2 regions of the Anaeroglomus insulsum genome follow, and region 2 is predicted to be linked to the other one. Evidence: riboswitches for the same ligand, from Rfam matches in the RefSeq annotation. Region 2 holds a riboswitch; the other holds the start of a gene.
What was found. Region 2 has a riboswitch for cobalamin ahead of ACQ9LF_RS00255 (ribonucleoside triphosphate reductase). Riboswitches for the same ligand answer to the same signal wherever they lie in the genome.
Positions count from the first base shown of each region.

Region 1 (15,956 bases), on a different contig from region 2:
GATATAGCGGTATTTGCCGCTGAGCAGGTCGGCGGCCTTCAGAAAGACCGAGGCTCGCTGCAGATAGGGCAGCGTTTCCCAATCGTGTTTGGCTTTCTGAGATGCTTCGATGGCCAGTTGGACTTCTTTGGGACCGGCCTTATGATACGTAGCCAGTATGCTGCTGTGGTTGTGCGGTTGGATACATGTGCCGATATGGCCAGTGCGGATTTCCTTGCCCCCGATGATCAGAGGGATTTCAAGATGCTGTGACTCCAGTTGTGCAATGGCCTGTTTCAATAGGGTCCGTTCTTTGGTGCCAGGGGCATAGGAATAGACCGGTTCATTGACTGGTTTGGGGATATTGCTGATCGTATTGTTCACAGAAGCTCTCCGCCAAAAAAGGAATTCATTTCGGAAAAGTAACGTTTAGATTGGGGTGGTAAAATGACCGCAATTCACTTGTCACAGATTAGAGTCGTAAGTCATTCTATTCCACTTGGATTGCCTCGACGGGACATTCATCGGCAGCCTGCTGGACAGTTTCTTCTAATTCAGGGGGTACCGTATCGACAAGGACTTCGGCCTTATTATTGCCCATGGTAAAGACTTCCGGACAGGTATCCACGCACAGTCCACATGCGGTACAGTTGTCGTCAATTCGTACTTTCATTTCCAGTTCCTTTCATCGCTTGACCTGAAATGGGTTCATTGCTATACGAGATTGACCACCGGAGGCGAGGCCAAATCCACGATACTGAATTATAACAGAGAATAATTGCTTTTTACAAGTAAAACCAGGGCTGTTATTAGGAATATTCTGCAGCATTAAATATGACTACGTACAGCCTTATTTTGCCTGGATTCTGCTCGACATTAAACAGCATCGCGTCGATGGTCGTGCTGGTCGGGACACGGCCAGGAGCCAGAATGAGGAAATCCCCCTGTTCAAGGGTGCAATCCAGTCTGCCGGGGGGCAGGTGGATTCCCCGATAGTCCTCATCAGAGTTCGTCTGATGCAGACGGAGCTTGACTAAAGGGCAGTACGTCGGGGTCATCTGGAGCTCAATGGAGTTTTCTCGGGAGGTTAATTTAGGCTTTATTGTCCACCCGATATATCCAGGATCAAAGGTCCTGGATGTCTGAGTGTTCGTTGAGAAAAAAACGTTACGATGTTGTTGCAGAGTAATGGTGGCAAATAATTCAGACGACTGATCGAGGGTTGTCAGGACTTTTCGAGCGACCCGAACCGCTCCTACGCTTGAGAGTATCTCAACCAGTTCTGGTCCCCGCACAGATTTACCTTCGCCAACCACGATGCCGTTGGAGGGATAAAGACTCTGGTTTTGAAAGGTAATATTTTTGGGACGGAATGTCTGGAGCGATTTATTCAGTAATTCCACCTGGGTGTCTTCGATTTCAAAGGTGACAATATCAAAACTGATCTGATTTTGAAAATGGGGTGTTTTGACAGGGCCTAAATCCTGCAGTGTCAAGCGTTTAGGCGTTAGCTGGGCATTGGCCTGAGCAGGGGTATGCATACAGCCAGCTAGATAAAAAAGAGCACTGATCAACACGATAACAATAGTCACTCGCATAGAGGTTATTATACAGCCCCTCTATATCGTGTCAAACGGCAAACAGCGGCCTGTGTATAGATTATACCCGTAAACGTGGTGATTCACAGAATTCGATAGCGACCGAGCTGGCCATTGAATTCGACGGGCGTACCATGAAATCGGGGGACCCGACCCGAACGACACGGGCATAGCTGGAAAAGCTTCCGCCGTACTCGAGCAACCCTTCGGTAGGTGGAACGGTCATTTCTACACTAACCAGTTCGCCATCACGGAGCTTGGCGTTGTTGACCTCAACCAGCATTCCACCCGGACTGACATTGATGGTGTTGCCTGAATACAGCCGGCCATCGCTGAGTCCGACTTTTTGACACAGTACGGTAAACTTCAGTGGCAATCGTTTGTGTTTTCTTCGATCCGAGTCCATTGGGTTGCCTCCATGCAACGAAGCAGTGAATATTGATATTTTCTATCAGTTTAGGAGAGCAATCTTTGTGCCAAAAAACGTTGCTTTCATTTGCTCTTTTGGTTATCTTTGCAAGTCTTTATTTACCAGCCTTTTACGAATATTGTACAGGTTCGGTTCACAGCTTGTTTCTTGTCATTTCAAAGAAAACGATGTACAGAATAAACATCTTTCTCTAAGTTATTATCGCTGAGGTTAGCTTAAAGATTAAATAATTCACTGCAAAATTGATTTTATTTCCTTGTAATTACAATGCTTATGAACCAATAGCCTGGTGTTTTTCCAGAAGACTGAGTGGGATTGTTGTTTTTTGTCAACATCAATGTTGACATTTAGACCTAAAATAGATATTATTAGCTGTTATGGCGGATGTATTGGTCACAACAATCGAAGAGAATGGCAAAAAAACAACAAATAGTCACCTTGCGGGGTCGATTACTCCTGAAGCTCTCTTCTTATTCCGCTCCATAGCTGAATCTCTCGACAGCGGCTTTATTTTGTATAATTCCCAGCTTGATATTCACTATTGTTCTCCAGCTGCAGTTCGCACGATTGAACTTTGTGGAACGATTGATTTATCCCTCGCGGCAGGAACGGACTCCAAAGTGAATTGGAAACAGGTATTGTCGGATGTTTTTGAACAGAGGCGTCCTACACGTCTGAGGGCTGTTCGGTATTCTTTTCAACGCAAAAACCGGATACTCGATATCCTTTGTGCCCCCGTTCTCGATGCACAGGGGGTGGTCTCTTGTGGGGCGGTTGTCCTGGATGATGTAACGGATAAAACTGCGCGGGAAAACGCGATGATACAGGCGGAGCGACTGATATCTATCGGTAAAGTGGCCGGAAAGGTTGCCCACGAGCTGAATAATCCCATGGATGGCATTTTGCGCTATCTGAACCTGGCGATTCGGGTTTTGGAGCAGGGACATACAGAAAAAGCCCGTGATTATCTGACCCAGTGTCGTAATGGATTGATGCGGATGGTGGGAATTATCTCAGAGCTGCTGGAATTCTCGCGCGGCACACATCAGGCGATGGAGCCGGCACCGCTGGATAAAATTGTGGATAATGCGCTGGACATGATGAGTGGTGTTCTTTCGGGAATCAAGGTCTGTGTTGAAAAAGATTATCACGGGCATGCCCTGATGATGCGCAATGATAATTTGTGTCAGGTGTTCTGCAATCTGATTAAAAACGCTGCAGATGTGATGGAAGGCAAAGGGACTTTGACGATTACCCTGGGACAAGACGATACCGACTGGCTGGTTCGGTTTCGGGACACCGGGCCGGGGGTTCCGCCGGAATTCATGACGGCCATTTTCCAGCCCTTCTTTACGACTAAAACCCCGGGCCGGGGGACCGGGCTGGGGCTGGCCATCTGCAAAGACATTGTAGAAAAATATCATGGAACCATCAGCGTGGAATGTCCGCCGACAGGAGGCAGCATATTCACTGTTCGACTGCCTGCAGCATCCGGCCTGACGACGATATCGAGTTAAGGTGCATATATGTCAGCTAAACATGCCATACTTGTAATTGATGACGATACGATTATCCTGGAATCCCTGTGTGAGTTTCTCAGAATTGAGGGGTACCATGCCGAAGGCGTACGCAATCTTGCTCAGGCTCGCCAGAAACTGCAGGATCAGGTATTTTCGCTGATTATTTCCGATGTAAATTTGCCGGATGGGGACGGCTTTGAGGTGTTGTCGCTGACGCGGCAGAGTTTTCCCGGAACAGTGGTCATATTGATTACCGGATACGGCACGATTGAAAGTGCTGTCGAAGCGATTAAGATGGGGGCCTATGACTATCTGACCAAACCGATTGTGGATGATGATCTGCGGCTGGCGGTGGAGCGGGCAGTGCGTCAGCAGAGTCTGATGGATGAGAACCGCCAGCTGCGTGAGCAGCTGACCAACCGTTACCGTCTTGAAAACATCATCAGTCAGGACTATAAAATGTCTCGCATCTTTGAACTGATCGAAGCGGTTGCCGACAGCAAGACGACAGTCCTGATGACCGGGCCCAGCGGGGTAGGCAAGAGCCTGCTGGCGCGGGCACTGCATTTCCGGTCGCCGCGCAAGGACAAGCCGTTCATTGAAGTCAGTTGCGGGGCATTGCCCGAAACGCTGCTGGAAAGCGAACTATTTGGGCATGTCAAGGGGGCTTTTACGGGGGCAATCCGCGACAAAGAAGGCAAGTTTCTGGCTGCCGATGGCGGGACGATCTTTTTGGACGAAATTTCCAGTGCGACCCCGGCTATGCAGGTCAAACTGCTGCGTGTGCTTCAGGACAGACAGTTTGAACCTGTCGGCAGCAACCGCACCATCAATGTGGATGTGCGGGTCATTCTGGCGTCCAATACAGACCTGCTTGCGGAAGTCAAGGCGGGGCGATTTCGTGAAGATTTGTATTATCGAATCAATGTTGTGACAGTCAACGTGCCGCCACTGGCCGAGCGTCCGGTGGATATTACATTGCTTGCGGATCATTTTTTGCGGCATTTCTGTCAGGTCCATAACCGCAGCAAGCTGGGGATTACTGAAAAAGCCATCGAATGTATGCAGCGCTATGGCTGGCCGGGAAATGTCCGTGAACTCGAAAATGTGATGGAGCGTGCCGTCCTGCTGAGCAAGGGGGCTTATATCGAAGAACAGGATTTGCCGCCTGCGGTCATCAGTCAGAGCAAACGTCTCGGATCTTCAGACTATACAGGCCTTAGTCTCAAAAAGGCACTGGAAGGGCCGGAGCGTGCGATTATTCACGCAGCCCTGGAAGCCAACCAGTGGAATCGCCAGGTCACTGCGGATGCCCTGAAAATCAATCGGACAACGCTGTACAAGAAGATGAAACGGTATGGCCTGGAAGATGAAGCGGCGCGATTGGGATTTTAGTGTCTCGGATCCGCATTTCAATCCCCACCCAATCTCCATATTGTTCTTCTGAATCCATGACTATACCCAACAGGTATGGTTATTCCGCGACGACCACAGGCTGTCTTATGCCGTACGTTATCACGGGGCAACGTTATCCTGCGCAGCTGCGGGGATGATACGGTTGCTGACAGCTGGAAGCTATTTCGCTGCGACGAAACGAGACATTTCAAGCCCGATCGGTTTAATTTGCCTCGGATGATTAATGATAAAGGCTATCCTTTGTATCTATACCTACTTGTTTTTCTGGGAGCCATCGGAATTATACTGATTTCCTTCAGAAAATTCTGGAGATCATATTGCTGTGTGTTGTTTCTGGCTGACATTAAACTGATAAGCCGCGTTACTGTATTGACTTGGGTGATGAGTTTGGGATTGTTTTAAATGAGTATTTCACTTTCAAGGGATTTTGCGAAAATGCCGATGTAATCTTTCCAATAGATATTTTCCAGAAGATCATGACACGGAGGTCATATATGGAAACATCTCTGAAAACCAATATTCAGGCTGTCTGGGACCATTATTTTCAAAACCGGGATACTCAATCGCGAAACATTCTAATAGAACATTATCTGCATTTGGTCAAATATACCGCAGAACGGCTGCGTGTTCGTTTCCCGCGGTTTGTTGATGTAGAAGATTTGTATAGTGCCGGAATATTCGGCTTGCTAAGTGCGATTAGAAATTTCAAGCCCACAGAAAATGCCAAATTTGAAACTTATGGTGTTCAGCGTATTCAGGGTGCAATCCGTGATTATATCCGAAAAACAGATTGGGTTCCGCGGTTGGTTCGTTATCGTGCACACCAGCTGCACGCTGCAACCCAGAAGCTGGAGGCTCTGTTGGGGCGGCTTCCTGCCGATGCAGAACTGGCGGATGAATTAGGGATGGATATGGACCAGTTTTACTGTTTTCAGCGAGATGCCAATGCAATGGTTCTGATCTCACTGAATATGAATATGTCGGAATCGGACGAAGATGAAGAATTTTCAGAATTAGATACTGTTTACGACCGGAAAAGTCAGAATCCCTGTAATGAAGTACACAAACAAGACTTTCAGGAATTTATCAAAAAAGGGCTTTCACGGGAAGACCAGCTTATCGTGATCCTGTATTATTATGAGCAGATGACGATGAAGGAAATCGGCGATGCACTGGGATTGTCCGAGTCTCGCATCTGCCAGATGCACTCCTCCATTCTTGCTAAATTAAAGGGGCAATTGAATGCCTCGCTACTGTGTTTACAGTAATCTGTCTAATACCACAAAACCGGATCGAATAGCTCAAGTATGGCATCTTTTTGTCCCTATCGATACACGGCGTGTGTTGCTGGACGCCGGCAGATGAAAACTATTTAGCTGTGACGAAACAGGACATTTCAAGTCGAATCAGTAGCATTTTGCCTTTTAATTCGGAGTGGCACATTAGCGGCCTTTTCGGCCCACGTCTGAGAGAGGCTGCCAACATCCATGACTCGAAAGGGGGCTTCGTATTCGGGAGTTATCCCGGACAAAATATGTTTCTGGATATATTTTGCATGCTGCTGTTCCATTCGCAGGATTGCCCATAACCGTTTTGCCAGATTCGTTTCCCTGAGCTGTTCGGCCTGTTCGATGCGGGTTTTGTAGCGGCGGATGGCATCCTGTTCATCATCCAAATCCAGCCATAGTATTTGTTCATTGTCCTCCGCGAGATGAATCGTGCCCATGCGCGGACTTGGATGGCCGCCAAGCTCGTGAATCATTTCCGTCAGGATCATGGCATGCTTGAGCTTTCGAAACGCGAATATCTTAAGCATGCCGGCGATATGACGATAAACGATCCCAGTGAGCGTGGAGGCATGATGAATGTATTGAATCGCTGCGGTTTGTTCCAGCTCAAGATCCATATTGAGCAGTAGGGTCAAATTTTGACGTGTAATGACCATATTGGGATACTCCTTTGAATGCCGCAGCCGTATGGATTGCGATCCAGTGCGATACCGGACCAAACATCACTCATCGATTTCAAAGCTATTTATCCGCGGCAGCAGCCATCAGATTTATACCTTTGTAGTCTAAACGAGCCGAACAGTTCACACGATGAAGGATATAACGGTTGAATTGACAAAAAACTTGAATCAGTTGGAGTATATAACATAAAAAAGGACTGGTTACGAGCCAGTCCTTGTGATATTTTATGGTTCAACTTTGACCAGGACATCGAGATATCGTGTTCCCCATTTCTGGGCGGTCTTGTGGTCGCTAAAAAAGACATCCAGTCGGTTGCCCTTGATGAGACGACCGCGGTCTTTGACTTTTACTGGACGGTCTTGGTTATATCCCGGGATAATCATCTCAGTCCCGAACGGGATGCGTTTATCGGCAGCAACAAACGCGTCCCCTTTACGGATCTTGTGAAGGTCCGCGGTCAGGCCATCAGAAAATTTCCCGCAACATCGCGGACAGGTGCAATAGCCCGTGACCCGCATACGAACGATTTTCCATTCAGAACCATTAGCGTTGGAAGTCGGGCAGCTTTGCAGCAGGGCGATAAGCTGCTGATCATCGGTTTGGGGCTGATTCTGAACTTGTGGTGCTGCCGGCACAAAACCACTATTTTCTATAGGTGATAAATTCGGTAAAACTGATACAGTTTGTCCTTCTACAGGGATACGAGTGCTTAACAGAATAGGACCTGAGGCTGTCATGCACATTCTGATGCATATCCAAGCGCATACAACCACGGTCATGATAACGCTGGTGCGAATAATATAACGTCTTGTATTTTCAGCAAATAGAGTTTTCTCGGTAAGACTCAAACAGGTCCCCTTTCCATAAACCGTGTTGACGGGTTTCTATCGCAAGAATACGACAATACAACTCTGAAACTAACAAAAGAGCTTTTTTGCCACTCCGTCGGCTTACCAGAAACTGGGTGTATCCCCCCGCCCAATCAGCGTAGTAGGGGATTCTATCAAAACGGGAGTAAAAAGTCAATGGAATTACGGGGTATTAGAAGACATATCAGATTGAGAATGTCCCAAGCAGCTTTCGAGCGGCTCCTTCAGCAATTCATACTGCCATTCGACGATGACGCCTTCTTTGAGCAGTTCATTGAGGTGAGCAGGGCCGGATTTGGCGATGATGCCGATGATATGGCGGGGCATCAGGATTTCCAGAGCGATTTGATGCTGTTCAGCGAGGGATTTGCAGCAATTGCGAATTTTGTCAATGCGTTTGAGGAATTCCGGGTCTGGTTTAGGCTGACGGGTTGGTACCTTTTTGGCGGGCCATTGGGAGGATTCCATCGCGAAGGCTTTCTGGAGAGCTTGTTCAAGACAATCCAGACGTTTCCCCTTACAATGTTTAAGTGAGCTGAGCAAGAGACGAAAATCCGGGTTGATATGCGAGTCGGCCTGAATGGCCAGGTCGATGAGCCGTTCATTGTGCAGGATGCGAAATGGCGGCAAATCAGCTTTTTGGGCCTGTTTTTCACGCCAAAGCCAAAGCTCTTTCAGAAAAGCCAGCTGTCGGCGATTCAACAGACTGCTGCCTTTGATACGCCAGTCACGTTCCGGGTCGATATCGGGCTTATGGTTTATTGCGGCTCGCACAGAACGACGGCACATCTGCTGGTGCCAGCCGGTACGATTTTGTTCCTGAAGTATGCCTTCGAGCCGGGTTGCCAGTTCCAGCAGGTAATGAGTATCCATTGCGGCGTATTCGAGCAGGTGGACGGGCAAGGGGCGTTTGGACCAGTCGGCTTTCTGGCTGCCCTTGCTGATAGTGACCTGGAGAACGTGGTGAAGCATCCCGGCCAGGTTCAAGGATTCCAGCCGCAGCAGTTTGCCGGCCAGCATGGTATCGAAAATTTCGCCTTTAGGTTCAAATCCAAAGCTTTGTCGAAGCATCCGCAAATCGTAGCCGGCATCATGAAAAATCAGATTCTTTGACTCCAGAACCTCAAATACCGGCTTCATATCCAGTTTGACCAGGGGATCGATCACATAGTTTTCCCCATCAAAGCTCATCTGAATCAGGCAGACTTTTGGATAATAATGATGAAAACTATCGGCTTCAATATCCACTGCCACAGCGGATACGTGTCGGAGTTTGTCCAGGAAGTCTTTCAGGTCCGAAAGGGCTGTGATATAATGATAATGTAATCCCTTTTTACTCAAAACTACACTAATTCCATTCACTTGTTGGCCAACATACCCACCCGGCAGGTTTTGCAAAGTCCGGAGGTAGTACTATTTGATTGTATTATTTCAGTAGAATACCTTTTTGTTGCTAATCCGTCAAGGTCGAATTTAGGATTCGTGGGAGTCTAAGGTGCGATGGAAATCTGGACGTCCACACGGTAAAAACAGCGGGATGGTGCTTCAAAGCAGCTATGATGACAGGGTATTTTCTGTTGGAACACGTGTGAATTTTTTGCTTGCAATTCATTGCATCGGCGATTAATAATACAATCAGCTCTTTGGAAATTTGAATCTGCTTTACGGTTTGGCCCATTCGGGCCGAATGAAAAAGGGAACACGGTGAAAGTCCGTGGCGGTCGCGCCGCTGTATGTACCCGATGCCCAAAACCAGGCAAATCCAAAAGGCAATATTCCACTGTCCAACACAGGATGGGAAGGAGCCTTGAGGTAGGGTACAAGCCAGAAAACCTGCCGGAAAGCAATTGCGTAACGTTGTTCTCGCGAGAAGGAACAAGGCGTGTGCGGATGGAAAATGGCAATTGGGCCCAAGAGCCTGATTCTGTCCCTTTTAGAAATTGAATACAAAGCCGTCGCTTCCTGCGTGGGAGCGGCGGCTTTTTTGTTTTATTTACGGGTCTTCGCGTCAAAGACCGACGCAGAACAGGAGGTTGGCAGCCGAACCAGAATGTATCCGAAAATTGCTATTTCCAACAGTCTGTCGCGGCGGGCACAGATCTGCCGTCCGCCGCGGCAGCTTCAAAGTCAAAAAAAAATGAGAATAAGACTTCCGGCTATTTGAAAGCCGGAACCAATGAGAGGATGTGTATGAAAAAGATGTGGATGTTGTTGCTGGTGTCACTGATTTCGGTTCAGGGGGTTGCGATGCAGGCCCCGACGTATTCCAATCCAGTAGAATATGCTGCAGGCTCGGGTGCGAATACAGCGTATATCGCATTGGATTTTAACGGCAGTTCGGTTTTTGTGTTCCAGTATCAATGGGACGGGCAGGCGACGGCCTGGGATGCATTGCAGGCTATTGATGCCGCGGGTGTATTTGAGATGTCCTATATGGACTACGGCTGGGGTGTCTGGGTGTATGATTTTGGATACCCCGGAGGTGTGGAGATGGATTATGGTTCGGCCAATACTGGCTGGGCATACTTTATCAGCGATAATAATTTCGAGTGGAACCTTAGCATGGTCGGAGTGCAGGGGCGAATGTTGACCGATGGAAGCTGGGATAGCTGGGTGTGGACGGATTATCCGGCGGACTGGTCCATGCCGAATCGCCAGCCTGGGCAGATGGCTGTCCCTGAACCGCTGACGCTGGCGTTGCTGGGAATCGGTGTAGTCTGGATGCGGCGCAAATAAATAACCGTTCAATGCGGGTCGGCAGGGATGCCGGCCCTGTTGTTATACAGAATTGAGAAATTGTGCGAAACGAATGGATAATAGGGTTGGTGCTTGCGGCGACGGCGGTCGGTTCTGATTTTGCCACGGTCGTGGTACAGTCCAAAGGACCGTTTGGGATGTATCCCTATGACCAGCCGTCAGCGGCGCTGGGGGAACCGGCATCATGGCTTTATGATGACGATGTCTATTTTGCGTCTTTTGCCTGTTCGCTGGTTTATGGTGCCTGGAATACCGACCTACAAAATGAGCGAACCGTGGTAACGCTGGGGCCAGGCAGTTCCATCGTGCTGGGCTTTGATCACCGTGTAGCCGATGATATCAATAATCCCTATGGGATTGATTTTATTGTTTTTGGCAATGCGGCATTTATCACACAGGGTGTGGTCCGGCCGGATTCGGATATGGGGGGGCTTCGGCTCAGCAGCCCTGCAGCAATCATTGGTGAAAAAGTGAAAGTCGAGGTCGCCCAGGATCCCAATGGTCCATGGTTTGGGTTTTCGAGCGGGCCGTTTGCGGATAATTTGTTTCCAACCAATCGATTTGCATGGAATAACGAGGGCAAAACCTGGGGGCAAGCCCTGGACCCGCTGCGGCCGGTGAATCCGAACTTGAAACTGTCGGATTTTTCAGGATTAACTGTGGCCCAGGCAATCGAACTGTATGAGGGTTCAGCAGGCGGAACTGGATTTGATTTACGGTGGCTGACTCCGGGGGATTTTGAACAGTTGCGGGCTGATGACCAGACGGGTCGGCGATGGATTCAATATATTCGGCTCAGCTCTGTCAGTCCGCTGGCCGGAGAAATCGACGCGGTGTCGGATGTAGCGGCATGCGGCGACTATCAGCATCCGCTGCCGGCTGGCGATGTCAATCAGGACTGCCGGGTCAATCTGCTGGATTTGGCAGTGTTGGCGGAAAACTGGCTGGTATGTACATGGAACTGTCAGCAATGAAGCCCAAAGCCTTTACTCTGATTGAGCTGCTGGTGGTCATGGCGATTATCGCGTTGATGCTGGGGGTCTTGGTGCCATCCCTGGCACGGGCCAAAGAACAGGGTCGGGAGGTTTATTGTCAGAATAATCTTCGCCAGATGCACATCGCGGCGGTAGTGTATGCGGAAAATCAGCGGGGGTTTCTGCCGATAGCCTATTATTCGGTTAAGTTGCCTGGCCAGCGAACCCAATATTGCTGGGATTTTACCGAATGCCGCAGCAGTGAGGGTGTGGTTGTGCAGCCCGGTTTGCTCTGGCAGGAGACAATGATAGAAAAAGTCCAGCAATGCCCGTCATTTAAAGGGGATTCGAATACGGCGGCTAATCCTTATACCGGGTACAATTATAACACGAGTTATATCGGGCACGGTCAGAATGAGGGTGTTGTACTGCCTATCCGCTATCATGAGATTCGATATCCGGCCGGGTGTGCGATGTTCGGAGACGGTCAAACGCTCAATGGGGCCAATAAATTCATGCGAAGTCCGCTGCCGTCGGAGACGGATATGAATTTTTCCGGACGCTGGGGTGGGACACAGGGGTATCGACACAATCGGAATACCAATGTGGCCTGGTGTGATGGGAGTGTGGCATCCCAGTCAGAGCTGTTTGAAGGTACGGATTCCGATGGAACCAGTGACCTTATCCGGCAGCACAACCAGCAGAATCCGCAGACTCCCATAGGATTTCTATCGGAAGCTAATTCTGCATACGATTTACGGTAGTTGCCTCTTCACAAGCGTGTGCCTGTTTTATACAATTCAGGCATGGATAAGGAGCTGCTACAATCCGGAAGGAATTGTCTGGTGCGCCCGATGCTGGGGCTGTGGCGGACGATGCATCAATTGATCTGGCCTGCCCTGTGCCATGCCTGCTCAACCCCCATTGAAGAAGACGCAGGAGGTTTATGTCTGGCCTGCTGGCAGGAACTGTCCACGGCGGTGGGATGTGACTATTGCCGCCGCTGCGGCCGGACAGTGACACGATATGGACTGGTAGCCAATCGATGCGGCGGATGCCTGGAGGAAGCACTGGAATATGACGGCCTGTGCCGTGCAGGATTCTATACGGGCGTGTTGAAAAATTTGTTGCGGGGATTAAAATTTCAAGACCAAACCGAAAATATAGAGTATTTGGGTCCAATCATTCAGGGGGCATTTGAGGCATCCGGATTTTCCGACAAAATAGATATATTAGTTCCAGTACCTTTGCATTGGCGTCGCCGGCTGGAACGGGGGTTTAACCAATCTTTTCTGCTGGCCCGGCAATTACGACGATTTTGTTCGACAATATCGACCGATCTGGTCCGAATGCGTTATACTTGTCACCAGTGGGAACTGGAAGACGATGCTGCGCGTCGTAAAAATGTCAAAGGTGCGTTTGCGGTTCGTCAAGGCCACCCGTTTGAGGGGAAAACTGTATGTCTGGTGGATGATATTAGTACCAGTGGTGCCACGCTGAAGGAATGTGCTGTCACGCTGCGTCAGGCTGGTGCCAAAGCGGTTTTTGCGGCGGTTGTGGCGGTGGCTGAACGCCTGGATTAAGGCGGTTCAAATTCAATGTTTGACTGGTTGCGGCAGGGGGGCTATAATAATAACAATGTATCTGTTGGAACAGGTTTATCGAAAGGGAGGTGGCATTATGGCGTTACTGTCCTTTTTGGATTCGAACAAGGTCCGATACGAATTGACGAAACACCGACCGGCGTTTACTGCTCAACAGATGGCTGCGGAAGAACATGTGCCGGGAATGGCGGTTGCCAAGCCGGTGCTGGTTCAGGCGGATGGGACATATTATATGTGTGTCCTTCCGGCTTGCTGCAAAATAGACCTTGCAGCGTTGAAGCAGGGGATTGGGGCCCGCGATGTGCGGCTGGCGGATGAAACCGAAATGGTAAAACTGTTTGGGGATTGCGAACTGGGAGCCGAACCGCCGATTGGCATGCTGTATGGGATTGAGACGCTGATGGATAAATCCCTCGACAAGGATGAGTACATAACGTTTCAGGCAGGTTCACATGATCAGGCGGTGCGAATCAAGCTGTCAGATTATAAAATCCTGGCCCGTCCCAGAATCCTGAGCTTTGCGTATCACAGCCGTTAATCGACAAGCAATCGCAACATAGAGTTTTTTTATCAGGAGTACCGAATGGTCAAAAGGGATTTTGTTTTTATTACGGCATGGATTGGACTGATAGTCGGGCCGATTTTTGCAGCACCTCAATTGCAATCGCAGACGTTATTTTCCCCCCTTACAGCCGAATTATTCGGGCGTCTGGGCAATGACATTTCTTCGTCTTCCTCGAACCAGGCCGATATTTGCATGCTATTTCTGCAGGCGGGCATCATTCTGGATGAGCAATCCCCTGCGGTCTATGAACAATTCCTGCGGGGGGTTGGACGCAGTGGAGTTCGCTCGGATTATTCCGATACCATCCTGATGGCGATGAAGCGATATATGGATGCCAATGCAGATCTGGAGGTTGCGGCTCAGGCCTTGAACTGCGTGCTGGAACAAGTCGATACACGACAGGAACGGGAAAATTTGTTGAGCCGTAGTCTTGGACCTTTGGCGACATCTAATCCGGTCTTTGCTTCGGATGTAGCGGCCCAGTTGGGATTGTATGCAGCGGAGAAGACCGATTATGCCGGGGCGGCTGCGCAATTTGATTATGCCCTCCGCTTGAATCCATACAACCTGCTGGCCATGGGTAAGTGGATGGAATTGACCGAACCTGCGACAGCCAATGCGGCGGTCACGGAAAAATTAATCTGGGATCGTCTGGCGCTGACGGTGAATCCGAGCAATCTGGAAGCGGTAATGGGGTTTGCACAAACGGCATATCATGCCGGACTGTATGAATGGGCTGCCGATGCATTTGCGTATGCGGCAGGATTGTATGAGTATCTGGAGCCAGGCAAAGGGTTACATGAAGACATCGCTCTGGGATGGATTGAAAGCTGTTATATGTCTTCCTCTCGACAGACGCAGTGTGCGGCAATTGCCCAGAAGGTGCGAGACGGTGGCGTCGTGAATCCGATCATCGAAACTGTGGCGGCACTGGCAGCGGAAAAAACCGGAGTTCCGGATCAGAAAAAACAAATTCTGGCTTTGGCCGCCGACAAGCTCCAGCAGCAGGGCACCGGCCAGCAAGAGGGCATTTATGCTTTGAAGACGGGGTGGTTTTACTGCTTTGGAACGGAAGATCCGGAAAAAGCCCTTGCATGGTGCAATCGGGTCTATACTCAGGAGCCGAATTTGCCGGCAGCCAAATCGCTGATGGCGTATGCGTTTTTATTGAATCAGCAGATCGATCTGGCTGTCGACTATGCAGAGCCTCTGGCCCAGAACGACCCGGTGGCAGCCCTGACCCTGGCCCGTGCTTATATTCAGAAAGACCAGAAAGAAAAAGCCGTCGAACTGCTGCGGGGGGTACTGTCAAAACCTGTTTCGCTTCCCATCATGCTCAAAGCTAGGGCGGCATTAAAAGAAGCGGGATCGGATTATATTTCCGAGCTTTCCCCCGGGATTATTGAAACCGGTCTTAAGGATAAATTTGGCAAACAGATTGTGCCCCCGTTTATAGTGCCCCCTAAACTGTTCAAAGCCAAACTGAATTTTGGCGGAGAAGAATTCTTTTTCGGCAGCCCGCTCGATGCCCGGCTGACTCTGGAAAATACCGGTGCCATGCCACTGGTTATCGGTAAAAACGGGATGCTGACAGGGCGGTATCGCGTGGATGTGGACATTCGTGGGGATATTCGTAAAAAAATTCCTGCTTTGCTGGAAGGAACCTTTCGTCCAAGTCGGGCGATTTTGCCGGGTGAATCGGTTACGGTGCGTTTGGACGTAAATACAGGGGAATTATCCCGTTTGCTGTTTACCTGCCCACAGGCTTCGGTGGATATTGATTTTACCTTATATCTGGATCCGATAGTCACCCGGGACGGCTCGCTGGCTAATGGAGTGAATGGCGTGGGTCTGATTCAGACGGTTGTACATCGCAAAAAAGCTGAAATGAGTCGGGAATTCTTGCTTCAGCGACTTGATGCTGTAGCCAAGGGCCAGGAAGGACAGCGGATTCGCGCGGCTGAATTGTTTGCGGGTTTGTATGCGGAACAAGCAGCGGCTAAACTGGGAAATATTCCTTATAAATATATAGCCATTGAGCCTTCATTGCTGGCTGACTCGGTCAGGCGGGCTATCATGGATGAAAACTGGAAAGTTCGAGTCCACATTATGTCTTGTCTGGGACGTTATTCGGTCGGGTTGGATTACGGAATGACGGCCTCGATTTCCGAAAACCTCAACCATGATGCCTGGCCGGTGCGAATGGTTGCTCTGTGGCTTTTGGCCACCCAACAAAAAGAGTCCTTCCAGCCTGTCTTGGACTGGAAGGCCCAG
Region 1 covers NZ_JBOGCL010000013.1:39,771-55,726, reverse strand. The annotation lists gene pruA (L-glutamate gamma-semialdehyde dehydrogenase) at 1-363, opposite strand, end outside; gene ACQ9LF_RS11900 (ferredoxin) at 470-652, opposite strand; gene ACQ9LF_RS11895 (hypothetical protein) at 789-1,520, opposite strand; gene ACQ9LF_RS11890 (PilZ domain-containing protein) at 1,639-1,983, opposite strand; gene ACQ9LF_RS11885 (sensor histidine kinase) at 2,628-3,524, shown strand; gene ACQ9LF_RS11880 (sigma-54-dependent transcriptional regulator) at 3,534-4,922, shown strand; gene ACQ9LF_RS11875 (FliA/WhiG family RNA polymerase sigma factor) at 5,438-6,211, shown strand; gene ACQ9LF_RS11870 (ferritin-like domain-containing protein) at 6,340-6,888, opposite strand; gene ACQ9LF_RS11865 (3D domain-containing protein) at 7,138-7,761, opposite strand; gene ACQ9LF_RS11860 (ribonuclease D) at 7,945-9,123, opposite strand; cobalamin riboswitch at 9,431-9,637, shown strand; gene ACQ9LF_RS11855 (PEP-CTERM sorting domain-containing protein) at 9,973-10,518, shown strand; gene ACQ9LF_RS11850 (hypothetical protein) at 10,581-11,513, shown strand; gene ACQ9LF_RS11845 (type II secretion system protein) at 11,495-12,277, shown strand; gene ACQ9LF_RS11840 (ComF family protein) at 12,368-13,096, shown strand; gene ACQ9LF_RS11835 (aminoacyl-tRNA deacylase) at 13,194-13,655, shown strand; gene ACQ9LF_RS11830 (tetratricopeptide repeat protein) at 13,701-15,956, shown strand, end outside.
Region 1: it holds a riboswitch for cobalamin, as region 2 does, so the genes downstream of both, ACQ9LF_RS11855 (PEP-CTERM sorting domain-containing protein) here and ACQ9LF_RS00255 (ribonucleoside triphosphate reductase) in region 2, are expected to answer to the same signal.

Region 2 (15,956 bases):
TGCTCATTTTTCCTCACTCTCCCTGGAAGACAAGCTGCTGAGGTCATTTTCGCAACGTACTTCCATTGCACATCGTAAAGAATTTGAACTGATGAGTCAAGGAGATTCCTGGAATTGTGCCAATAGGCAAACCCGGGAGGTTGTCTACCCAACGGGGATGAATAGTCCGCCAGTAAAAGAAGCAAGTAGTTGATGCTACTATACTTAGCCGCGACGAAACGGGACATTCCAGGCAGGATCGGTATATGGCTTGTTTAAACACTGATAGGATTCCCATATCAAAACGAAAAGACTGTAATTCGAAAATGATCAAAAAGAACTAAAAATGGTGAGACTAATCTACTCTTGCTCTTGGGTGTCAGTATTGAAATATGGACCTATACTCTATCCTCTTAAGGGAATATAGAGGCCGTTCTGACTTCGGTGGGAATTTGTCTTGCCCTTGTCTGACCGAATCGATATATTGATTAATGGCTTTAAGAGATTCTGTAATCACCTGTACCCCATATACGGATTGCATGTAAACGTATTGAACAGAACACGGATACAGCCCAGCAACCGGGGATCGCACTTGACCTGAGGTAGTGGCTGAGTAAACAATCACAATACTATCTGATTGAGGAGGTTGCGATGCGTATGAAAAAGGTGGCGATTTTCTTCATGGTGATGGCGGTGGCTGGCATGGCCAGTGCGGTACCGGTGAGGAACAATGCAGGTTTTGATGTCAGTGCAGCCGGCTGGAATGCGGCTGGGGGAGGAGGGGCATGGGTGCCCGCCCATGTTCCGACAGGCGGCAATCCCGGCGGGTATCTGACCCTTCAATCGGCCAATAATACCTGGTCTGTCTGGTATCAGGTTATTAACGAGGATTTGGCTGTCTGGGGGATATCCCCGGGTACGGAGATTGTCATCAAGGCGGATATGATCGATCTGGGCACCCTCGGTAATAATGCGGTAGGGGGCCTGAAGGTTGAATCATGGAGTACCGCCCTTCTGAGTGAAGGTGCAAGTCAATTCACTGTGACCAATACCTGGGCACCGTATTCGTTTAACTATACGATTCACCCAGAGGCTCAAAGTGTCAAGCTGGTGTTCACCAACGTTAATTATAACGGACGTGGAACAGCGAGATTTGGCTTTGATAATGCTCAGATTTGTTTTCCCAACGACATGACTCCGGCTTTATTTCCCATCCCGACGGTCGGGAATACTGGTGTAGCGCCGGCTTCAGATATCCTCAGCTGGACCAATCCGGCGCCATTAAAGAATCCAACTGACATCATTCGATGCGATGTGTGGTTCAGAGAAAGCGCCACACCGCTTGCCGATCCGAACCTGGTTGCCAGCCAGCCCGGTGTGAGCAAAATCGTAGTCAATGAGCCGGTAAGTTCCGTTGATTTATCTTCTAAAGGGATAACCCTTTTGCAGGATCATTACTATTACTGGAAGGTGGATGTTATCGATCCGAATAACGGTGGCACTCCTATTGTGATTGATGGATTCACCTGGTCATTTAAAACCGGGGATGCTCCTCCAGTGGCAAATGCGGGTCTGGATCAGTATGTCTGGCTGAGTATGGATGATGGGACTCCGGTTGACGGGAAGGTGACATTTACTTTAACGGGCGATTACACTGACGACCAGAAAAGTCCTGTGACGACACTCTGGGCTTTAGATGAAATTCAGACTCAGACCGATCCGGCAACACAGGTCCTGATTGCAAATCCGGATCAAAAGGTAACCCCTGTTACGATCGATGGTACCGGGTGGTTTTTCTTCCACTTTACAGCGACGGATGCCGCCGGTTCCAGCATGGATACGGTTAACGTCGGAGTCTATGTCGATGCCTGTGCGGCGGCGATGGCAGATCCGTCAGATATTCCGGCGGCATATCCGAACGGATATGGGGATCTCAATGGTGATTGCCAGATTAATATGAATGATTTTGTAATTATGGCAGCAACCTGGCTGGATTGTTTGAGTGCCAAGCTGGGCTGTCTCCCATAATTGCTATACCTGTTGGGTATAATCGGACGCCGGAGGGGTATTCTTGTCAGACTGAGGCGGGGGATGTTGCCGCCGTTAACCAAGCAGGACAGTCCGCAGCAGACTCGTCCGGCGTCTTCTCTATCTGGAACGAAGGCCGCTGCCTGATTGATAAAACTCCGTCAAGCACCGATGCGGTCACTGATTCTGCGTTCTGCGGCGAATCATTTCACCGGTCTGGTACGATAATACGGCTATTGAATCTTGCCTGACTGCGATATCAATAGTGTCACTTAAGCCGGTAAATTTTTTTCTGCAAAGTCCCAATTCAGCAATTTGGCAATTACCGCCGCGACATGATCGGCCCGCCGATTCTGATAATCCAGATAATACGCATGTTCCCACACATCAATCGTCAGCAGGGGCTTGGCACCCTGTGTCAGCGGTGTTTCGGCATTGGGTGTTTTGACGATCTTCAGCCGTCCGTTATCGGAGACCAGCCATGCCCACCCGCTGGCAAACTGCGTGACCGCGGCCTCCGCAAGCGCCTTGGTGCACGCTTCGACGCTGCCGAAGTCAGCCTCAATTTTGGACCGCAGCCTGGCCGGAACCTCGCAGCCGCCGGGTTTGAGGCTCTTCCAGTAAAAAGTATGATTCCATGTCTGTGCAGCATTGTTGAACAGTCCGCTTGCCTCAGCCTTGCCGGCCGTTTCACGCACGATCTGTTCCAGCGGCATCTTCGCATACGGCGTATTTTCGATCAGTCGATTCAGATTGTTCAAGTATCCCCGGTGATGCTTATCATAATGAAAATTCAGTGTGCGGGCCGAAATCACCGGCTCCAAAGCATCCTCGGCAAACGGCAAAGGCTCCAGCACAAACGGTACTGTGGCCGCTTCACCTCCAGCCGCGATCCCTCCGCCTGCAGCCATCACGGCACCGGCGGTGACGGATGCAGCAATAAATTCACGACGATTCAGCTCAGATTTGAATTGTTTTTCATTCTTGTCCATAGTTTTCTCCTGATAACCGGGGTTTAGTGTATAGGTATTCCTGATTATACGCGTTTGATACCCTGGAGGCAAGCAAGTTGGGCCTTTCAGACGAAATTCCCGGGTTGTTTATCCTATGTTATTGCGGCTGATATTATTGTGGCAAAGGCCGGCTGGCGATGTCTGTCGAATTGGGGCGGGGGACTCTTGCTGTAAACAAGATGATTTTCATCGTATTACCCATTCACGTGATGGACACAAATTATTATCTTCGGCAAAAAAGAGTTGACAACAGACCTCCCCCACAATATATATGGCCTCGCTGTTGGTTCATCCCCCATTAGGGGGGTGTCGCAAGAGGGAATCCGGTGTAAGTCCGGAACTGCCCCGCAGCGGTAATCAGGAACGAAAGCCTCAAGAGCACTGTCTTTTTTAAGATGGGAAGCCTGGTGAGTAGGGATGTATAGTGATGCCTGAGAGTCCGAAGACCTGCCAATAGTCCGCTTGTTGCGGTTGACAATTTTGCTTTCGCGGGAAAGGCAAGTGAGATCGATAGGCCAGGGTAGTTTGATTCGGCTGTAGAGGTGCATTTCTTTTTTTTCCCCGAAGCTGTTGTCTGGATACAGGCAGTTCGTCTGTCTGCACAATGACTTGTTTTTCAAATTGTTCAAGGAGTGAATGATGCATACAGCTACACAACAGCAGCACAATCAGACTATTGCAGTGTCTTTGAATTTTGACAAAAACACCTTTACTCACATACGAAAACGGGATGGGCGGCAGGTTCCCTTTGATGTATCTAAAATTGAAGGGGCGATTTTGAAAGCCGGTCGAGCTACCGGAGAATTTGACGGAGCGATTGCGGCTCAATTGGCTCGGCGGGTTTTAAATCTGGCTCACATGACATTATGTTCTTCGTCGCTGGATGTGGAACAAGTTCAGGATGTTGTTGAAGAGGTGCTTTTGACAAGTCCTTTCAAGAAAACGGCCAAAGCTTACATTTTGTATCGTGACCAGCATGCTCGAATTCGGGAATTTGTTCAGAAGGCGGAAGTGGATATGATTGATCATTATTTGGAGCGTCTGGACTGGAAGGTTCAGGAAAACAGCAACATGTCGTATTCGCTCCAGGGGCTGAATAATTACATTTCCAGCGAGATCAGCCAGGCCTATTGGCTTAATAAAATTTATACGGCGGATATCCGACAAGCACACCAGGAGGGGGACTTTCATATTCACGATCTTGGCCTTCTCAGTGCGTATTGTGTGGGGTGGGACTTGCGGGATTTACTGTGTAGTGGTTTCAAGGGAGTCTCTGGAAAATCGGAAAGCCGTCCGGCCAGACATTTTCGCACTGCACTGGGACAGATGGTCAACTTTTTTTATACTCTACAGGGGGAAGCGGCGGGTGCTCAGGCCTTTTCCAGTGTCGATACCCTGCTGGCTCCGTTTATTCGACATGATCGATTAAATTATGTGGACGTGAAACAGGCAATTCAGGAATTTATTTTTAACATTAACATTCCAACACGGGTTGGTTTTCAGACGCCGTTTACCAATATCACTCTGGATTTACAGCCGCCTTCCACTTTAGCCAACCAGCCTGTAGTTATCGGAGGACAGCTCCAAAACAGCGTTTACGGCGACTATCAGGAAGAAATGCATGTCTTCAATCGCGCCTTCCTGGAGGTTATGGGGCAAGGGGATGCCAAAGGACGAGTATTTACGTTTCCGATCCCGACCTATAATATTACCAAGGATTTCAACTGGGATGCCCCCGCATTGGAACCCCTGTGGGAGGTCACGGCCAGATACGGCATTCCGTATTTTGCGAATTTTGTGAATTCTGAAATGTCGCCGGAGGATGCACGGTCAATGTGTTGCCGCCTGCGTCTGGATCTGCGTCATTTGGAAAAACGCGGCGGGGGATTATTTGGTGCCAACCCCTTGACCGGTTCCATTGGTGTGGTAACGCTCAATCTGCCAAGACTGGGGTATCTTGCCAAAACCGAAGCGGATTTTATGGCACGGCTGGAAACCCTGATGAAAAAAGCGTATGTGAGCCTGGAAACCAAACGTCTTTTGCTGGAGCAGTTTACCGATAAAAATCTTTACCCATATACACGCTATTATTTACGAAGCGTCAAGTCCCATTATGGGCAATACTGGCATAATCATTTCTCCACCATTGGGATTGTCGGGATGAATGAAGCGTGTCTGAATTTACTGGGCAAAGATATTGGTACTTCGGAAGGAAGAGACTTTGCTTTGCGTGTCATGGATAAAATGCGGGAACAGTTATTGGGTTTCCAGAAAGACAGCGGCAACATGTATAATCTGGAAGCCACCCCCGCCGAAGGGACCTCCTATCGTCTTGCCAGACTGGACAGAGACCGCTATCCGGGAATTCGCTCGGCCCAGCCTGAGTCCAGTGACCCATCGCGGAACAAGCCGTTTTATTCTAATTCCACACAGTTGCCTGTGTACTATTCCCGTGATATATGGCAGACCCTTGAATTACAGGATGATCTCCAGGCCAAATATACCGGCGGCACTGTGCTGCATATTTTCCTCGGGGAGTCCGTTGCGGATCCGAAGGCATTAAAGGCGTTCATTCGCAAAATCTGCTGCAATTATCGATTGCCCTACTTTACCATTTCTCCGACATTTAGCGTCTGTCCTGAGCATGGCTATTTGCGGGGACGACAGCAACAGTGTCCCCACTGTGGTCAAAAAACGGAGATTTATGCCCGCGTGGTGGGTTATCTGCGTCCGGTGGACCAGTGGAATGAGGGAAAACAGGCAGAGTTTGAATTGCGTCAGCCGTATCAGGTCGAGGGGCTTGGATGAAAGTGGGTGGATTTCAGCCTTTGTCGTTGAGTGACTATCCGGGGCATGTCTCAGCCATTATCTTTACCCAGGGATGTAACTTTCGATGTCCCTTCTGTCACAATAGTGCCTTGCTGGGGACCGAGACAACAGGTCCCTTTGATGGAGCTGCGGCAATCCAAATGCTTGCCGAGCGAAAACGGTTGTTGGATGGTGTTGTGATCAGTGGCGGAGAACCAACCATTCACCCCGATTTGCCGGAATTTATCCGGAGTATTCGGAGTCTGGGGTTGCTTGTCAAATTGGATACCAATGGCAGCCATCCATCCCTGTTAAAACAGCTTCTGAAAGACAAGTTGCTGGACTATGTGGCCATGGATATCAAGGCTCCTTGGGCCAAATACCCGATGCTGACGGGAGGGTTTACCGGGATAGAAGACATTCAGTGCAGCCTGAATTTAATTGTTCAAAGCGGCGTAGCATCAGAATTCCGTACGACGGTTGTGCCCGGCCTGCTGACTCCGGAGGATGTTGAACAGATTCGACGTGAGATGCCTGTCGGTGCAGTCCACAAAACACAGGATTTTATTGCCGACTATGCATTGGACCCGGCATTACGAAAATAAACAAAGAAATAATCTATTTCAGGAGAAACGAATGAGTATTTGTCCGGATACATGGATAAAAAAAAAGGTATTGGAATGCGGTTTGATTGAACCGTTTGAAGCAACCCAGGTTCGTTCATTTCAGGGGCGAACGGTGATTTCCTATGGACTGTCGTCGTTTGGCTACGACATCCGGGTGTCCCGTCATTTCCGTATTTTCACCAATGTTCACGGGACTGTGGTGGATCCCAAAGCCTTTGATTCAAGAGGTCTTGTCGATGTGGACAGTGATGTCTGTCTGATACCGCCGAATAGTTTCGTTCTGGCATTGAGCGTGGAGACCTTTCGTATCCCCCGGAATGTCATGACGATTTGTGTTGGCAAATCGACGTATGCTCGCTGTGGTATTATTGTCAATGTGACTCCTTTTGAGCCGGGATGGGAAGGCCGGGCGGTATTGGAAATATCCAACACGACGCCATTGCCAGCCAAAGTGTATGCAGGCGAAGGATTGGCCCAGGTTCTCTTTTTTGAATCGGAAACCCCGTGCGAGATTTCTTATGCGGACAGAAAGGGAAAATATCAGAATCAGACGGAAATTCGTTTGCCCTGTGTGTGATGTCCGGATGCCATAACGCGATGAGCTTCTGACCAGATGGATGTGTGTTGACGTCTTTTGTTGATCTCGTAAGTCGTTGAAAAGACATAACTAAGCCGGATTGGCTACGGGTCGTAAACTCATTTTGGAAGACAGTATCCGCCTAAAACGAGTCGGGGGGATTCTGTTGGTTTTTGGTTTACGGCGCGCGAAAATGCGGATATGATGAGGGGGAAAACAGGTTTTCAAATACTCATCTGAAAGCAGAGAACGGCGATGCGAGTTTTTGATTCGACACAATTGGAACAGCTCCGGCGGGGGGGGGCGGTCAGTATTGGCAATTTTGACGGCCTCCACCTGGGACATCAGGACATTTTGCGGGCGTGCCGGGAGATGTGCCCGGCTGGGCCAGTGACGGTAATGACCTTTGAGCCACACCCGGCGGCGATATTGCATCCCGAAAAGGCCCCTGGTGTACTAAGCCCGTTACCAATGAAAATCAAGCTGTTGGAACAGGCCGGCGTGGACCAGCTTGTGGTGATTACCGACAGCCTGCGTCTTCTGAATCTGTCGCCAAAGGATTTCGTCGATGAATTCCTGATGAAGACCGTAGGGCCGAAGGCCGTGGTCGAAGGACCGAATTTCAATTTCGGCTATGGACGCAGCGGCAACGTGCAAGTGCTGTGTCAACTTGGGCAAAGCTGGGGATTTGAGGTGGTCGAGGTTCCCTATCGAGAAATTCATCTCGATTCCGACCGGCGCTCGGTGGTCTGTTCGAGTACCCTGGTTCGCCGCCTGCTGGAAAAAGGCCAGGTGCAGGAAGCGGCAAGCATTCTGGGCAGACGATACCGGTTAATTGGCAAAACCATTCCGGGTCGCGGCGTGGGCCGGGAGCTGGGATTTCCCACGGCCAACATACACCCGGAAAAGCAGATCCTCCCAGACGAAGGGGTCTATGCGGGATTTGTCGTAGTCGGGGAGTCGCTGGAGGATGTCTGCGTAGGCGGACATCGTCGCCCCAGTGCATTCAGTCTGGGCCGGGCAAAGACATTCCTGAGCGATTATCCGCTGCTTATCGAGGCCCATATTCTGGAACCCAAAGTCGAGAATCTCTACGGCAAATACCTCGCAATGGAGTTTGTGGAGCGGATACGCGGCCAGCAGCGATTCGAGAGCAAAGAGGCTTTAATCGACCAAATTCATCTCGATTGTAAAAAATGTATGGACATTCTGGAAAAACGGGCTACAGTTTGAGTCTATATAACAGCACGAGGTTGCTGTATCACTGTTAAAATTGGAGGTATTGCCGTGGACTGGAATGAATTTCTCAAGGCGGAATATATCTGGGCAATGATCGGCGTGTTTTTGCTGATTATGGAGTTGTTTATTCCGGGATTATTCGTTTTTTTCTTTGGCATTGGAGCGCTGGCTGTGGGGATTCTCTGTGTGTTGGTGGATATTGGCATTAATACCCAGCTGCTGCTATTTATTGCGATTTCCGTGGTGCTGATGCTGGTGCTGCGGAACTGGCTCAAGGGCGTATTTCTGGGTTTCACTCGCAGCAGGCAGGATGCGTCGCAGAATTTGTCGGATTTTGTCGGCGAGAAGGTCACCGTGACGGCGGCAATTAATCCGCTGGTTCCGGGTACTGTCGAACTGCACGGGACCCCGTGGAAGGCCCGGGCGGATCGCGCCATTGCCGTTGGGACTGTGGTGGAAATTATTGGAAATGACAACTTAACATTAATCGTCAAACCTGCGAGGATGCAGGAAGGAGAAAACAAATGAATGAGATGCTGATTCTGGCGGCTCGCGGCCCGATTGAACCACTGACGGTCATTATTATTGCAATTCTGGTATTTGTCCTGATTACCTTTATCAAGACGATACGCATTGTCCCCCAGCGTGAGGCCTACATTGTGGAACGTTTGGGTAAATATTCAGCCACACTGGAAGCAGGCTTCCACATCCTGATCCCGTTTATTGACCGTGTTGCATATAAGCATACACTCAAGGAACAGGCCCTCGATGTCAGACCCCAGGTGTGTATCACCAAGGATAACATTGCCGTGGAAGTGGATGGTATCCTGTATCTGCAGGTGGTTGACCCCAAAAAGGCATCTTACGGCATTGACAACTATATGTTTGCCTCGATTCAGATTGCCCAGACGACCATGCGTTCGGTGATGGGCAAGCTCGAACTTGATAAAACATTTGAGGAACGCGATGTCATTAACAGTGCCATTGTGGCTGCTGTCGATAAGGCCTCTGATCCCTGGGGTGTGAAAGTAACGCGGTACGAAGTCAAGAATATCTATCCGCCCCAGAGTATCAAAGACGCGATGGAAAAGCAGATGCGTGCTGAACGCGAGAAGCGAGCGGTCATTGCCCAGTCCGAGGGTGAACGGCAGGCCAAGATCAACCGGGCCGACGGCGACAAGCAGGAAATGATTTACCAGTCGGAAGGTGAAAAGCAGAAACGTATCAATGAGGCCGAAGGCCGGGCGGCGGAGATTGAGAAAATCGCCATGGCGACGGCCACGGGTATCCGTGAAATCGCCAAGGCCATCAACGAGCAGGGCGGAGCCGAGGCTGTGAAGTTGCGTGTCGCCGAGCAGTACCTCAATGAATTCGGCAAGCTGGCTCAGACGAATAATACTATGATTATTCCCACCAACTTATCGGATATTGCGGGAATGATTAAGACCGCCACAGCGGTATTTTCACAGAATAAGCCTTCGGCATAGTGATTTACCGGCCATTTAGCCGCAGCCGCCGATAAGCCATGACCCGTACAGCAGGCAGGGGCCACAGTGTCCTTGCCTGCTTTTTTTCATGCGGGCGATCTATGCACATCTCAAATGGGCAAAAAAACGATTTCCAAGCCCCCTAAGGCACGCAAAAATTAAGCCCGGGAAACTACTGATTGAAAATTAATGGGTTTTTCTGATATGCCTTGTAACTATCTATATTTTATGGGTTTATGACTCTTTTTCCGGCGATTGAGCCAGCCAAAACAACTACTCAAAGGACATGTTGCAATATTGTGTGGACTTTGGCTGAATCCGACAGGTAAAATATTCAGTATGAATGCGTGTAGAGTCGTAAAGTATTCAATTGGAAGGGAGAATATATGACACTGAAAAAAAATATGATTGTGGGGATAATGTTAGCGCTGGCAGGTTTGGCGAGTGCTGCAGTGACGTTGTGGGGTGAGGGAACTTTAACATCTGCAAACGGCGATCTTATAGCTACGGGTGTTTGGGATACAGGTACAGGAGGAACATCCCTTTATTGGAAGGTGTCACATGATGATTCAGCTGCAGGCCCTGCTTACTGGCATTACGAGTATATCCTGACTGTTCCGACGGAACCCCAAGCTAAATCTATCAGCCACATGATTCTGCAGGTTTCTACTGATCTTGAAGCGTGGGAGATTGTTAATGTAAGCCATGCTTTTCAGGTTAATGATCCCACACAATACGTCAAGGATGGCAGTAATCCTTATATGCCAGACTCGGGAATATATGGCCTTAAGTTTGATCTCGAAGGTGAAAAACTTACAACATTTGTATTAGATTTTTACAGTAATAGAAACCCCATGATGGGAGATTTCTATGCAAAAGATGGGACAACAAAAGTAGACAACGAGCAGATATGGAACACAGTTTACAATAGCGGATTTGGGAATCTAACAGGTGAGAAGATTGGTGTGCCGGACACATCAGTGATTCCTGCCCCCGGTGCAATTCTGCTGGCGGCTATGGGAACAGGGCTGGTGGGTTATCTGAGGCGTCGGACGGTGATTTAAGTCCAATTATCGAATCTCTTTTGAAGCCGCGGGATGGAGTGATCCCGCGGCTTTTTTTTATGTGCTCAACGTGACTCTGTAGGGGTATTTGTTAGCGTCGGATTCATTTTCCCAGAAAATTCAACGGCAGCTCTTCCATCACAACTTGGCAGTATTCGGAGAAGAAATAAGTTTTGTACAGGAATTGTTAAGAGTTGTTAATATGCAGAAAATAGCAATTTCTGTCAGAACTTTTCAAACACCGCAAATGTAGTTGACTTTATCTAATTCAAAAACAGACATTAATCAGTTTCAGATATTTTCTGAATACTGTTGACAATATAGGACCTGTAAGATACAAGAGTAAAATATTAAGGATGAAGCACGGAGAAAACTTGTTTAGGAGAAACAACCATGAGTACGAAACATTTGACAGCTATTCTGACATTAACCATCCTGGCCGGTGCGGTTTACGCTGCCCCAACCACAGTTAAGGCTATCGCCGATGGCGCCCCCCTAAGCCCGGCGTATGAATTCAAGGTTACCAGCGGTTCGCTTGGCATTTACACCGTCGGACAGAATTTCAGAACATTCTGTATGGAAGCCGGCGAAACATTCGCCAACGGGGTAACCTATTATGCGGTCATCAATACCGCAGCGGTTAAAGGCGGTACCGGCACCTCGGACCCGCTGGATCCGCGTACGGCTTATCTGTACACGCGGTATATGGCCGGAGCCTATGGCTACGATTTTAACACAGAAAATGCGCTGCAGGAAGTCATTCATTACATTGAAGGCGAACGTGCGGCGCTGTCGGTGAGTAATCCCTGGTCGGCCCAGGCAGCGGCCCTGTATGCAGAGGCCAACGCCAGCGGATGGACGACGATCGGCAATGTCCGGGTGGTGAATCTGTGGACCAGCTATGACCCGCAGACAAAAACCTACAGCGGTTTTGCCCAGGATCAACTGGTTCTGGTTCCCGCACCGGGAGCGTTGCTGCTGGCCTCTATTGGTATGGCTGTGGTTGGCGGTTTAAGACGCCGTCAATCTGTGTAACGACAGAATATAGTATAATCAAGTAAGGCCGAGAACGTCATCAGTTCCCGGCCTTTTTTATTGACTTTACAAAACAGGCCCTACAATCGCTACAGATGTTACATCTCTCCTGTATTTCCTGGATTGTGGATAAATAACTGAGTTCCGGACCTTGTACCAGAACTCATTTTTTCTTATAGTAAGCTCACTGAGTATCGATGCGGTCCGGGAGACATTTTGCCGCCGCATCAGAGCCATTCGACCTGGGGGTTGGATTTGACTCAATTGTAGCTTTGGGATTTGAAGGGTAACGCCGGTAGGTGTTATCAGTCTAAACCTTAAACAGTGCTGGGGGATTTACGATGAACAAGAATGTGATTGCGTGTTTACTGCTGGCCGCGGTTGGGGCTGTCCCGTGTCTGGCTGCCGAGACATTAACCATTTCCAACGTCAATTACGCCGATTACTCGAAAATTATCGGCATCCAAAGTGACCTCTATACCGGTCTGGCCTATGTGGGCGCCTTGAAGCTGACCACTGAGCAAGGCGATCTGTTTGGTTTCTGCATCGATTTGTACGACCATTCTAATACGGGCGTGTTTGAAGTGTCCACCCTTGAAAATGCCCCGCGTAGCACCAATAACCCGAATGGCCCGATGACTGCGGCCAAGGCCGATCATATCCGCCGGCTGTATGATGTGGCGTATTATGACATTGTGCTGCCGGAACTGGAAAAGACCCCGTCGGCTGCCAATAAAGACATTACCGCTGCGTTTCAATTGTCGGTGTGGAATCTGATTTTTGATAACGACCTGTCCATCAGCAATGGGGCCGGAAGTTTTTATACGACTTCCAGCGGAGCGTTTATCACCTATGCCAACACCTGGATGGGGCAGTTGGCCGATGCCCAGCTGGCGTCGGTGGGGGCGCTGCTCAATGACCAGTATCAGGACTATGCGATTGCCGTTCCCGTCCCGGCCCCGGGTGCACTGCTGCTTGCCTCGATGGGCATGACGCTGGTTGGATATCTCCGGCGAGGAGGGAAGCTGTAATTGCCTATACAGGCTGTACAGTCGATACAGAACACACTTTTTAATGCAGGGAAACAGGAATTGCTGGTGCAGTCAACTTGATTTTTGAGCCGTTTTTTCATACACTGACAGATACATAATGAAGTATTGCTTTGTGATTCACCCAGGATGGGGGTTGTGATTTTCAGGACAGCACAAATACTTTGTATGACATGATTCAGATGAGTGTTTCATCTGTTATGGAATGATCCGGCGGTCGGATTGTTGTTTTGAACTTTACCCTGGTCAGGGTAAGCGAATACGGTTTTAATTGAGGGGAATGAAGATGAAAACAAAATTGATGATGGTGGCGGCTCTTTTGTCATTGACGGCTCTGCCGGCGATGGCGGCGGTGAATCTCAAGATGCTCAACGACAGCACACCGGCGTACACGATGCAGGTTCTGGAACAGATCGGGGATATTAAGCCAGGCGTGTATGTCTCGATTTGCATTGAGAAGGATGAAACGTTTACTCCGGGTGTTTCGTATTATGGAGTCATGAACGAGAATTATGAAGCCAAGTTAGGCGGCAATGTCTGGTCTGGCGAAATTGGCAAGAGTGCTGTGGTTGCTTCCGATGGAGCAGATCAGCTGGATTATAGTTCCGCCTGGCTGTTCACCCAGTTCGTTACCAAAAATCCAGACTATCAGAATCAGGCTGCTCTTCAGAATGCGATTCATTACATCGAAGCGGAAAATACGGCCCTGACGAACATCCAGATTGGTTCCGCTGGTTGGAATCCGAACAAGAATCTGTGGCAGAAATATGTGGAAGATGCCCTGGCTTCAGGTGCCAACAGCTATGGTGGAGTTCGCGTTTTGAATCTGTGGACCGATGCGGCTCATACTAAATTTGCCCAGGATCAGATCGTGTATGTCCCGGCTCCGGGAGCGATTGTTCTGGCCTCAATGGGCATGGCATTTGTTGGCTACCTGAGACGTCGCCAATCTATCTAAGACATCCAAAAAATCATAAAATCGGTTTATCGCAAGCCGCGGGATATAAAAATCCGCGGCTTTTTTTGTTAATTTTTGTTTAATATTTACCACTCCCTCGTTTGTAAGTCTCTATTTCGATTGAACTTACATTTTTATGGTCCAATAATAAGTACTTCTACGGATTGTTTTTTTGGTTGGGAATTTCCATAATAAGCTGTATGGGTCGTAACGTGTGTAGCGATATGGACTCTCGTGAGGGGAGAAATCCTGCCTGAATAGGAGGGTTTCTCCAAAGTAGAGAATACTGTTTTTGGAAAGGAGAATCGAAATGGAGAAGAAATTGTGTATTGTCCTCGGCCTTGCGGCCATCCTCGCCTGTTCGGTTATGGCGGAGGTGACACAGATTTATGTTGTACCAGGGTATGGAATTTATCAGTCAGGACAGGGAGGAGAATTTACTTTTAAGCCAATTAATTGGAACCCTCTGCCCTATTATGCTGGTGTGGCAAAAAACCAAGGTTATGAAAATACGTTCCAGACGTTCTGTGTTGAAAAAGCTGAGACCATATTATCTAATACCACATATGATGTGGTGATCAGCGATGCAGCAGTGTATGGGGGGACCGATACCTCAGATCCGCTTTCAAAAGGGGCAGCGTTTCTGTATCATGAATTCCAAAAAGGTACGCTATCAGGTTACAACTACAATGGTACAGAGGCTGAACGTGAGGCCTCTGCTCTTGATTTGCAGAATGCCATCTGGGCGCTTGAAGACGAGGGGGGGTATATAACCGCAGCATATGCGGCATTACTCCAAAGCGAATTTGGTGCAGGTACCACTATAGATGATTGGAACGATGATAACAATGGTGCTTATGCGGTTAGAGTTATGAATATATGGGTGGCAGGTCATATTGGAGATCCTCAATATAAAGTACAAGATGCCTTGGTCTGTATTCCCGCCCCGGGAGCGATTCTGCTGGCTTCGATGGGGATGGGGCTGGTGGGCTGGCTGAGACGGCGTCAGGTCCTGTAAGTTGTCGGTATGTAAACGATTAATACGCGTTCAAAGCCGCGGAATGGATGTCCGCGGCTTTTTCATTTAATTGATTCTGTTGTTCATCAAGAGCATCAGAAATAAAGGTCGTCGGTTGATGGAATAAAGTGTCTGTGGTCTTTCAAACGGTCTGAATAAAATAGAGCTGTTCGTACTCGTTTGCATGAATGATAAACGCAAAAAGGCTGGGAACGAAATGATGGGGGATGGAGCTGGGGCAAACGGGCCAGACAGGCTAAAAGAGAGCAACTTGATCTGATTCGGCCAAGCGTCGTTTTAGGAAGAGTGCGGGTTCTTGTAAATCGATAAAAAACGCAGCCCATTTGACAGCTGGGCTATTGCAGACGAAAAAGAGAATTTTTGTGGGTTGTGTAAATGCCTATGTATCAATATGTTACGGTGGAAGTAAAATTTTTGATAAATTTTTGCAAAAAAGCCCTTGACGAAAAGTCTATTCTGAGTAAACTTAGTCTTCTCGTTAGCGGTAACAGAGCTGACGGGTGAAGTAATGACGTCCCGCGAAACACAGTAAGGGAGTGGTTTCGCAAGGCCGACACGAAGGTGTCTGGCGGAACAATAAAGGACGATTTTCGGATTGAAAAAAATCCTGAAAAAAATGAAATTTTTATCTTGACTGCTCGGCGGTGAGTAAGTAAACTCCCGAACTCTCAGCAATGTCGCTGACCCGCAAGAGCAGCGACATTTTTTGTTGCTCTTTGAACAAGTGGATAGATGGTTGAGTCTTGAGAGCCGACTGGTCGGTACGACAGCGGTGTTCGAGTCAGATACGGCTGTATGGTCGGGCTCGTAGCTCAGCTGGTGAGAGCGCACGCCTGATAAGCGTGAGGTCGGAAGTTCGAATCTTCCCGGGCCCATTTACGAATGGCGGTTGCGTAGCGAGGCAGATGGCAGTTTGCAGCGTGCAATCGCACAAGGCTCGGGGACGTAGCTCAGTTGGGAGAGCGCCGGCTTTGCAAGCCAGAGGTCGTGGGTCCGAATCCCATCGTCTCCACTGGAAACCATTATAAAACTAGGATTGATCTTTCGATTCCGG
Region 2 covers NZ_JBOGCL010000001.1:53,890-69,845, reverse strand. The annotation lists gene ACQ9LF_RS00265 (hypothetical protein) at 631-2,007, shown strand; gene ACQ9LF_RS00260 (superoxide dismutase) at 2,280-2,999, opposite strand; cobalamin riboswitch at 3,288-3,489, shown strand; gene ACQ9LF_RS00255 (ribonucleoside triphosphate reductase) at 3,657-5,828, shown strand; gene ACQ9LF_RS00250 (anaerobic ribonucleoside-triphosphate reductase activating protein) at 5,825-6,433, shown strand; gene dcd (dCTP deaminase) at 6,465-7,031, shown strand; gene ACQ9LF_RS00240 (bifunctional riboflavin kinase/FAD synthetase) at 7,287-8,264, shown strand; gene ACQ9LF_RS00235 (NfeD family protein) at 8,319-8,798, shown strand; gene ACQ9LF_RS00230 (SPFH domain-containing protein) at 8,795-9,757, shown strand; gene ACQ9LF_RS00225 (hypothetical protein) at 10,144-10,821, shown strand; gene ACQ9LF_RS00220 (hypothetical protein) at 11,215-11,856, shown strand; gene ACQ9LF_RS00215 (hypothetical protein) at 12,198-12,887, shown strand; gene ACQ9LF_RS00210 (hypothetical protein) at 13,192-13,863, shown strand; gene ACQ9LF_RS00205 (hypothetical protein) at 14,174-14,881, shown strand; tRNA gene ACQ9LF_RS00200 (tRNA-Ile) at 15,704-15,777, shown strand; tRNA gene ACQ9LF_RS00195 (tRNA-Ala) at 15,842-15,914, shown strand.